3 regions of the Pseudomonas trivialis genome follow, and region 3 is predicted to be linked to each of the others. Evidence: predicted binding sites of a transcription regulator. Region 3 holds the regulator's gene; each other region holds the start of a gene.

Region 1 (3,243 bases), 2.3 Mb from region 3:
GCCCGTGGTCGCAACGTTGGCGATGTTGTTGCCGGTCACGTCCAGTTGTTTGTTGGCCGCATAGAGGCCGCTAAGGCCGATGTTAAAAGACATGTATTTCTCCTTGCACCGTAGTTAGCGGGCTCTATAAACCGATGGTCTGGATTTGCGACTGCTTGATACTGCTTCCGCCTGCCAGGTTGAGCAGCATTTCGCCGCCGGTCTGGCTCAGGGTCACGCTGGTCACCGTTGCCGGCAGCGAGGTGGCCAGGGCGACGGAATCGCCCGCGTCATTCTTGGTGGTGGCCGTGAACGTGTAAGTCCCCGCAGCTGCAACCTCACCCTTGTCGTTCTTGCCGTCCCAGATAAAGCTCTGGGAACCGGCGCTTTGGGCGCCCATGTCGAGGGTGCGCACGGTGTTGCCGTCCTTGTCGGTGATCTTGACCGCGACATTGCCCACCGACGCCAGCACATTCACGGAGCCGGTCATGCTCTTGCTGGTGTCGACCAGCGTCTTGTCGGTCTGGGTGATCACCGAGCGGCCCACCAGCGAAGACGCTTGCAGCGCCTGCGACGAGGTGACGTTGGTGGAGATCGCCTTGACCGAGTCGTTCAGGTTGTTGATGCCTTCAAGGCTGCTGAACTGTGCCAGTTGGGCCACGAACGCACCGTTGTCCTGAGGCGATAACGGGTCCTGGTTTTTCAACTGGGTCACCAGCAGTTTCAGGAAAGCATCCTTGCCCATTGCCTGGCTGCCCGTCGCGCCTGCGGCGGCGTCAGTGAGGCTGGTGTTGTCCTGGGCGGTCTTGACCTTGGAATTGAAAAGGTCCTGGACTGCCGAGTTGTTTGACGTATCAACGATGGCCATTAGTTGGCGCCCCTTATCACTGACCCAGGGTCAGGACCTTCTGCATCATGGTTTTGGCGGTGTTCATCATTTCCGCGTTGGTCTGGAACGAGCGACTGGCCGAGATCATGTCCGCCATTTCCTCGACCACGTTGACGTTGGGGTAGTAGACGTAACCCTTTTCGTTCGCCGCAGGATGGTTGGGCTCGTAACGCGCTTCGAGATTGCTCTGGTCCTCGACCACGCCCAGCACCTGCACGCCGGAGCCTGCATTGCCCTGATCCTGGAACAACGAATCGCTGCCGCCGCTCTGCCCACCCTGGAACATGGTGGCGAACACCGGGTGGCGAGCGCGGTAGGTCTGGTCAATGCTCGAAGACACGGTCTCGGCGTTGGCGATGTTACTGGCCACGGTGTTGAGGCGCGTGGTCTGGGCGCTCATGCCACTACCGGCAATATTGAAAACACTGGACAGGGACATGGCTTACTCTCCACGCAGGGCTGACATCAGCCCTTTGAATTTACTGTTGAGCAGGGTGAAGCTGGCCTGGAAGTTCACCGAGTTCTCGGCGTAGTTCGACTGTTCCAGCTGAGCATCGACGGTGTTCTGGTCGATCGACGGCTGCATCGGCGTGCGATAAAGCAGCGACTCGTCACCACTGCTCAGGCCTTGCGCTTCAATATGACGGCTGTTGGTCATGTTCAAGGCGAAGGTGCCGTTCTGGGTCTTGTCCTGCTGTGCGGCGAGCACGGCGGAGAAGTCCAGGTCCCGAGCCTTGTAGTTCGGGGTATCGGCGTTGGCAATGTTGTTGGCCAGGACTTCGGCACGCTTTGCGCGAAAGCCCAGGGCTTGTTCGTGAATACCGAGCGCTTTATCGAAGCTGATGCTCATGGCGGAAACCTTTAGGCTGACCTGCTGTTCGTAACAAGGTCATAGCAAGGCGCATGCCAATGTGCGCAAGGCCCGTAATTCAAGGGTTTGCGGGGACAGGTCCGGCGGCAATGCCAGAAAAGCGGCAACCGGCTTCCGCGTGGCGCCAGTAAAGCGGCAACGGCGCTTGCCGCTTTTACGAAGGGGCGGCAATCAGGCGATAGCGTCAATTGGAAGGCGGAATAAGGCCACCGTTGGTCTTAACTGTCATTTCTGACAGTTGTGGTGTCTATTGCCTGGATGCCTTATTCGGTGCACACACTTGATGTATGCCGCAGAGGTCTGAAATGTTGATTATCCCGCCGCCCCGATTCAACGAACAAAATTCAGCACCAACCCCTCCGGAGCTGAACACACGACTTATCAGCGGTGACTGCGCCGGGCTGACCGCCGATTTCCCGGTGATCAAGGATGACAGGGTCTTTTTGACCCTGAACAGCAGCGTGCGCGGTGGCGAGTTCAACCAGAGCTTTCAGATTGCCACAAACGCTCCCAGGCTCGAGTTTTTGATACCTAAAGGCTTTATTGAAGCCAGCGCAGGCACCATCGTGCAATTGGTGCTGACCATCAGCCGTGCGGGGCGCTACTCTGCTGCGCCGGTGGCGAAAGTCCTTATCAACTCACGTCCCATCGTCGTGCCACTGCCTGCCGCCGCATGGGATTTCAGCGATGACACTTTTCAGGGTTGGGTGCCCCAGGGCCCCTACGTAGGCGGGTTATTGCATGTCATCAATGGCAGCGTGGTCGTTGACCTGCTCGTCAGCCAGGCCAGCAGTGCTCATATCATCACCCGTGCAGTACCGGTGATCGCGGGGCGCACCTATGATTGCAGTTTCGAGGTCATTGGCGGTTCCGCCGCGGCCGATGGCTCGACTCTGTACCTGACGATGAACGGCAGCCGGATCGGCACCGTCGTACAAAACATTACCCAGGCCCAACCGCAAACCGGACACGGGTCATTCACCGCAACACTGACGGGCGATGTGCGGCTGGGCATTTTCAACCAGACGGTGCCCAGCGGGATTCATCGTTTGTCACTGAGTAATATCCGAATGCAGGCCAGGCCGTGAGTACGGTTGGCTGAATAATCTCTTTTTCTGCAGGCATAAAAAACGGGAGGCCTTTGCAGGGCCTCCCGTTTTTTAAGTGAACATTACTTGGCCTGGTAAATAATCCCGGGACTGCATTGCACCATCTGGTAATGATCCGGCAGACCGTTGAGTGCCTCCGAAGCACCGAGGAACAGATAGCCGCCGCGCTTGAGGGTGCCGTGGATGCGCAACAGAATGTCTTTCTTTACCTCGGCCGAGAAGTAGATCAGCACGTTGCGGCAAAACACCATGTCGAACTTGCCCAGGCTGGCATAGCTGTCGAGCAGGTTGAACGAGCGAAACTCCACTCGGCTCTTGATCGGCGCCTTGACCGCCCAGCGTCCCGCGCCCTTGGGGTCGAAGAAACGCTGCAGCCGCTCCGGCGACAGGCCCCG
Region 2 (3,243 bases), 2.6 Mb from region 3:
CATCGCCACGACCACCCCGCCCACCGCCGCCACTCACGCCGCGCATCTGGCTTTGTTGCTGCTGTTGCTGCTCCTGGCCACGGGACTGGTCGGACACGTTCACGTCCACCTGGCCCATGCCCTGCTGGGCGAACATCTCGCGCAGCCGACCGGACTGGCTTTCCAGCGCTTCACGCACCACGGCGTGACCGCTCATGAACGTGACCTGAGCCTGCTGGTCCGGTGTCATGTTGACCTTGATGTCCAGGCGCCCCAGCTCGGCCGGTTGCAGTTGGATCTCGGCCGACTTGAGGTTGGCACTGGAGAGGTACATCACGCGATTGACCACTTCCTCGGTCCAGCCGCTCTGATGCATCGCCAGCGGTGCATTGGCTACCGGCGGCAGCGCATTGGCGGTTTTCGGTGTGGCGGCCTGGGTCAGCGCGGCCAGACGATCGGCGAAGTTATCGACCCGTGTATCGCTGCCGGCGTTTTTCAGGTCCTTGAGGCCGTCATCGATCAGCGCACCGAACGCCTTCTCGCCGCCCTGATGGGTGCTGTCCTTGGCGGCTTGCTGGTCCACCAGGGTGGCCATGCCGGCGGCGAAAGTCTGCGCGGCGGTAGGCTGATCCTGGGTGGTGGTCGGTGCGCCCTTCTGCGGCGCCTGGCTGGTGGCCGACACGTGACCGCCCTGCTCCATCGCCAGGCGCACGGCGGGCATGTCGTCCAGCGGGTCGGCGGCGGGGTCGAAGGCAGGCTTGGCTGCATCGGTTGCCGCGACAGGTGCAGCGACTGCGGGCTGCGTCTTGTCAGACTTGTCGGGCTTGGCCGCAACCGGGGCCGGGGTTTCCGGCGGCACCGGCACAGCCACCACTGGCGTGAGCGTGACCACCAGCGCCGGGTCGACCACCGGATCGGCCGCTGGCTGTTGTGCCAGGGCCGGGTCGGTGGGTTTGTCGTCATCGCTGCTGGCGCTGTCATCGGACTTGGCCGGCGGTGTGGCAGGCAAGGGTTTGCCGCTATCGGCAACCGCCGGCGTGTTGGCGGCAGGCTTGTCGCTATCGGCAACGGGCTTGGCCGGGTTCTCGGCGGGCTTGTCCCGCGTGGGTTTGGCCGGGCTGGCGTCGGGCTTGGCGACTGATTTTGGCGCCTGATTAGCGAACACTTGAGCGAAGCCAGGGCCTTTGTCCCGTGGGTCCGCCGTCACTGAAGGTGAAGGAGCGACGGGCGCTTGAGGCTTGGCCGCAGGGGCAGCCTGAAGAAGGGAGTTGGGGGCGACTGGCATAAGTAGGGTCTCCAACTGCATGGGGGTCGTGGGATGCAGTTATGGAGATATAGCAAGAGTTGGGCCAGGTTGAGTGGGTTGGGTGTATATCCGTTATTTGGGTGATGGCTGATATGGGTTCCGCCCTTACGGAGGCTCACCGCTGGAAAGGCCCAAAAGTAAGAAAAAGGCCTTCGCCCCACCAGGGCACCTTGCTTAGGCTCGGTGTGCCTGAGATCAAGAGCGAAAGCCAAAGCAAAGCAGATCAAAAGCGGTGTGATATCCATCGGACAAATGGAGATCCAAATGTGGGAGGTGGCTTGCTCCCGATGGCGGTGTGTCAGCTACAAATAAGCTGACAGACACTCAGCCATCGGGAGCAAGCCCCCTCCCACATTTTGTACTGTGTTCGGCAAACAATCCCGGTCGGCTCCAAGGCCGCCGCGCTCTTGCTTTTGATCTGGGGCGCGCCGTCAAACACGCTGGGGGTTCCGGCTCACCTTTGGAAAGGCCCAAAAGTAAGCAAAGGCCTTCGCCCCACCACTCGGCACCTTGCTTAGGCTCGGTGTGCCTGAGATCAAGAGCGAAAGCCAAAGCAAAGCAGATCAAAAGCGCTGTGATATCCATCAGACAAATGGAGATCCAAATGTGGGAGGGGGCTTGCTCCCGATAGTGGTGTGTCAGCTACAAATAAGCTGACTGACACTCAGCCATCGGGAGCAAGCCCCCACCACATTTTGTACAGTGTTCGGCAAACAATCCCGGTCGGCTCCAAGGCCGCCGCGCTCTTGCTTTTGATCTGGGGCGCGCCGTCAAACACGCTGGGGGTTCCGGCTCACCGTTGGAAAGGCCAAAAAGTAAGCAAAGGCCTTCGCCCCACCACTCGGCACTTTGCTTAGGCTCGGTGTGCCTGAGATCAAGAGCGAAAGCCAAAGCAAAGCAGATCAAAAGCGCTGTGATATCCATCAGACAAATGGAGATCCAAATGTGGGAGGGGCTTGCTCCCGATGGCGGTGTGTCAGCTACAAATAAGCTGACTGACACTCAGCCATCGGGAGCAAGCCCCTCCCACATTTTGTACTGTGTTCGGCAAACAATCCCGGTCGGCTCCAAGGCCGCCGCGCTCTTGCTTTTGATCTGGGGCGCGCCGTCAAACATGCTGGGGGTTCCGGCTCACCTTTGGAAAGGCCAAAAAGTAAGCAAAGGCCTTCGCCCCACCACTCGGCACCTTGCTTAGGCTCGGTGTGCCTGAGATCAAGAGCGAAAGCCAAAGCAAAGCAGATCAAAAGCGGTGTGATATCCATCGGACAAATGGAGATCCAAATGTGGGAGGGGCTTGCTCCCGGTGGCGGTGTGTCAGCTACAAATAAGCTGACTGACACTCAGCCATCGGGAGCAAGCCCCCCACATTTTGTACAGTGTTCGGCAAACAATCCCGGTCGGCTCCAGGGCCGCCGCGCTCTTGCTTTTGATCTGGGGCGCGCCGTCAAACACGCTGGGGGTTCCGGCTCACCTTTGGAAAGCCCAAAAAGTAAGCAAAGGCCTTCGTCCCACCACTCGGAACATTGCTTAGGCTCGGTGTGCCTGAGATCAAGAGCGAAAGCCAAAGCAAAGCAGATCAAAAGCACTGTGATATCCATCAGACAAATGGAGATCCAAATGTGGGAGGGGGCTTGCTCCCGATGGCGGTGTGTCAGCTACAAATAAGCTGACTGACACTCAGCCATCGGGAGCAAGCCCCCCACATTTTGTACAGTGTTCGGCAAACAATCCCGGTCGGCTCCAAGGCCGCCGCGCCCTTGCTTTTGATCTGGGGCGCGCCGTCAAACACGCAGGGGCCAGGGATGGTCCATCCGCGCCGTAAGGGCGCCCCCCCCAATCACCCCACAAAAACCCGCCGCAGCTCCCCCTCATACATCGCCCGAACCAAAGCAAACTCCCGGTCAATCTGATCCACCAACCCCCCGAGATCCCCCGCCGACGCCATCTCCAACCGCTGA
Region 3 (3,243 bases):
TTGAACACGACCTGCTCATCCAGCTCGGGCACTTCCCGGCTGATCAGGTTTGCAATGTGTTCGAGGGCTTTTTTCTTGCTGCCACCCGGCGCGTTCACCAGGGAACGGCCGGGGGTCAGGATGGTTTCAAGTCGGATCATGGGGGGAGTTAACGACCTGTACCTTGCATCAGGTGCAGATTCTTTTCCTTATGCTTTATGAGTTGGCGGTCGAGCTTGTCGTAGAGCGAGTCAATCGCCGCGTACATGTCTTCGTGTTCCGCATTGGCGACGAGCTTGGCATTCGGTACGTGCAGGGTGGCTTCGATTTTCTGCTTGAGCTTGTCGACCTCCATGATGACCTGCACATTGGTGATCTTGTCGAAATGCCCCGCAAGCTTGTTCAGCTTGCTCTCGGTGTATTCACGCAGGGGCTTGGTGACTTCCAGCTGGTGTCCACTGATGTTGACTTGCATACAGCTTCTCCTTCGTTGCCAGTGCATAAAGCGACAGGCGAAAAGCGCCTGCCACTGGAACGCTGTGGCCCGCCCGTCACATCAACCGCTTACGCTCGCTGGAAGGCGCAATCCCAAGGGATTCGCGATACTTGGCGACGGTTCGACGGGCGACCTGAATGCCTTGTGCCTCCAGTAAACCAGCGATCTTACTGTCACTCAATGGCTTTTTCTGATTTTCCGCGGCAACCAGTTTTTTGATGATTGCGCGAATCGCCGTGGACGAGCATTCGCCGCCTTCGGAGGTGCTGACGTGGCTGGAGAAAAAGTATTTCAGCTCATATATACCCCGCGGGGTATGCATGAATTTCTGTGTGGTTACCCGCGAAATCGTCGATTCGTGCATGCCCACCGCTTCGGCGATATCGTGCAGCACCAGCGGTTTCATCGCTTCGTCGCCGTACTCCAGGAAGCCGCGCTGATGCTCGACGATCTGGGTGGCCACTTTCATCAGGGTTTCGTTGCGACTTTGCAGGCTCTTGATGAACCAGCGGGCCTCCTGCAACTGGTTGCGCATGAAGGTGTTGTCGGCGCTGGTATCGGCGCGGCGTACAAAGCCGGCGTATTGCGGGTTGACCCGCAGGCGCGGCACGGATTCCTGGTTCAGCTCCACCAGCCAGCGCTCGTTGTCCTTGCGGACGATCACGTCGGGGACCACGTATTCGGCTTCGCTGGATTCGATCTGCGAGCCCGGACGCGGGTTTAGGCTCTGCACCAGCTCGATGACCTGGCGCAGCTCATCTTCCTTGAGCTTCATGCGACGCATCAGCTGGCTGTAGTCACGGCTGCCCAGCAGGTCGATGTAGTCGGTGACCAGGCGCTGGGCTTCGTTGAGCCATGGCGTCTTGGCGGGCAATTGACGCAGTTGCAACAGCAGGCATTCACTGAGGTTGCGTGCACCAATACCGGCGGGCTCGAACTGCTGGATGCGGTGTAGGACGGCTTCGATCTCGTCCAGTTCGATATCCAGTTCCGGGTCGAAAGCTTCCAGAATTTCGTCGAGCGTTTCGTCCAGGTAGCCCTGGTTGTTGATGCAGTCGATCAGGGTGACGGCGATCAGGCGATCGGTGTCGGACATCGGCGCCAGGTTCAGTTGCCACAGCAGGTGACTTTGCAAGCTCTCGCCGACGGAGGTGCGGGTGGTGAAGTCCCACTCGTCATCATCATTGCTGGGCAGGCTGCTGGCACTGGTCTGGTAAACGTCTTCCCAGGCAGTGTCCACAGGCAGTTCGTTGGGGATGCGCTCGTTCCAGTCGCCTTCCTCGAGGTTGTCCACCGTGGGGGCGGTTTCCTGATAGGAGGGTTCCTGCACGTCCGGGTTGGGTTTTTGCTCGATGTTGTCGGCCAGTGGGTCTGCATTATCGAAGTCGTCGCCTTCTTCCTGGCGTTCGAGCATCGGATTGGACTCCAGGGCCTCCTGGATTTCCTGTTGCAGGTCCAGGGTCGACAATTGGAGCAGGCGGATGGCCTGTTGCAGCTGCGGTGTCATCGTCAGCTGCTGGCCCATTCTCAGGACTAGCGATGGTTTCATGGCAGGGGCTTAACACCTTATTCGCCGGCGCAATGCGCCATCCACGACAGGGCGCGCGAGCGCCAAACATAAGCAAATTATATGCCTGATATCGGGTGCTTTGCCTAGAGCGCGATGACAATAAAAATACTGAGGTTTTCATTGACTCGCGCGCTCGTCGGCGAACGCCCTGATACCACCGTGTCTACAGGCGGAACTCGTGACCCAGGTACACTTCCTTGACCAGTTCGTTGGCCAGGATAGTCGCCGAATCGCCTTCGGCGATCAGTTGGCCATCGTTGACGATATAGGCGGTCTCGCAGATATCGAGGGTCTCACGGACGTTGTGGTCGGTGATCAGCACACCGATACCCTTGGCCTTGAGATGATGGATGATCTGCTTGATGTCGCCGACCGAGATCGGGTCGACGCCGGCAAACGGTTCGTCCAGCAGGATGAACTTGGGTGCGGTGGCCAGGGCGCGGGCGATTTCCACGCGGCGACGCTCACCACCGGACAGGCTCATGCCGAGGTTGTCGCGAATGTGGTTGATGTGGAATTCCTGCAGCAGGCTTTCCAACTCCTGACGGCGGCCGTCGCGGTCGAGTTCCTTGCGGGTCTCGAGGATCGCCATGATGTTGTCGGCAACCGACAGCTTGCGGAAGATCGACGCTTCCTGTGGCAGATAGCCGATACCGGCGCGTGCACGACCATGCATGGGCTGGTGGCTGACGTCGAGGTCGTCGATCAGCACACGACCCTGGTCGGCCTGGACGAGGCCCACGATCATGTAGAAGCAGGTGGTCTTGCCGGCGCCGTTGGGGCCGAGCAAGCCGACGATCTGGCCGCTGTCGATCGACAGGCTGACGTCGCGCACGACCTGACGGCTTTTGTAGGCCTTGGCCAGATGCTGGGCTTTCAGGGTTGCCATTACTCGGCCTTCTTCTTCGGCTGGATAACCATGTCGATTCGCGGACGCGGTGCAGTGACCTTGGAGCCATTGGCGCGACCGGCGTTGGCGATCTGCTTCACGGTGTCATAGGTGATTTTTTCACCTTCCGTGGAGTTGCCATCGGGGCTCAGCACCTTGGCCTGGTCGATCAGCACGATGCGATTCTGCTGGGCGTGATACTGGATAGTCTTGCCGTAGCCCTTCATCGGGCCGGTATCGGCAGGGGCCTGCTTCTGCTCGAAGTAGGCCAGGTTGCCCACCGACGTAACCACGTCAATGTCGCCAGCC

What was found. Region 3 encodes sigma-54, which starts transcription at its own class of promoters, with help from an activator protein. Its sites were predicted from a motif close to ANTGGCATNNANNTTGCTNT; they were not measured.
Region 1: a site for sigma-54 is predicted at 1,760-1,779, ahead of flgB (flagellar basal body rod protein FlgB). Genes of this name have one in related genera too.
Region 2: a site for sigma-54 is predicted at 1,420-1,439, ahead of VRB54_RS16520 (flagellar hook-length control protein FliK). Genes of this name have one in related genera too.

What each region holds. Positions count from the first base shown of each region.
Region 1 covers NZ_CP142151.1:4,105,499-4,108,741, forward strand. The annotation lists gene flgE (flagellar hook protein FlgE) at 1-93, opposite strand, end outside; gene VRB54_RS17910 (flagellar hook assembly protein FlgD) at 125-847, opposite strand; gene flgC (flagellar basal body rod protein FlgC) at 864-1,307, opposite strand; gene flgB (flagellar basal body rod protein FlgB) at 1,311-1,718, opposite strand; gene VRB54_RS17925 (hypothetical protein) at 2,045-2,827, shown strand; gene cheR (protein-glutamate O-methyltransferase CheR) at 2,911-3,243, opposite strand, start outside.
Region 2 covers NZ_CP142151.1:3,789,350-3,792,592, forward strand. The annotation lists gene VRB54_RS16520 (flagellar hook-length control protein FliK) at 1-1,264, opposite strand, end outside; gene VRB54_RS16525 (Hpt domain-containing protein) at 3,123-3,243, opposite strand, start outside.
Region 3 covers NZ_CP142151.1:937,947-941,189, forward strand. The annotation lists gene ptsN (PTS IIA-like nitrogen regulatory protein PtsN) at 1-140, opposite strand, end outside; gene hpf (ribosome hibernation-promoting factor, HPF/YfiA family) at 149-454, opposite strand; gene VRB54_RS04035 (RNA polymerase factor sigma-54) at 531-2,024, opposite strand; gene lptB (LPS export ABC transporter ATP-binding protein) at 2,209-2,934, opposite strand; gene lptA (lipopolysaccharide transport periplasmic protein LptA) at 2,934-3,243, opposite strand, start outside.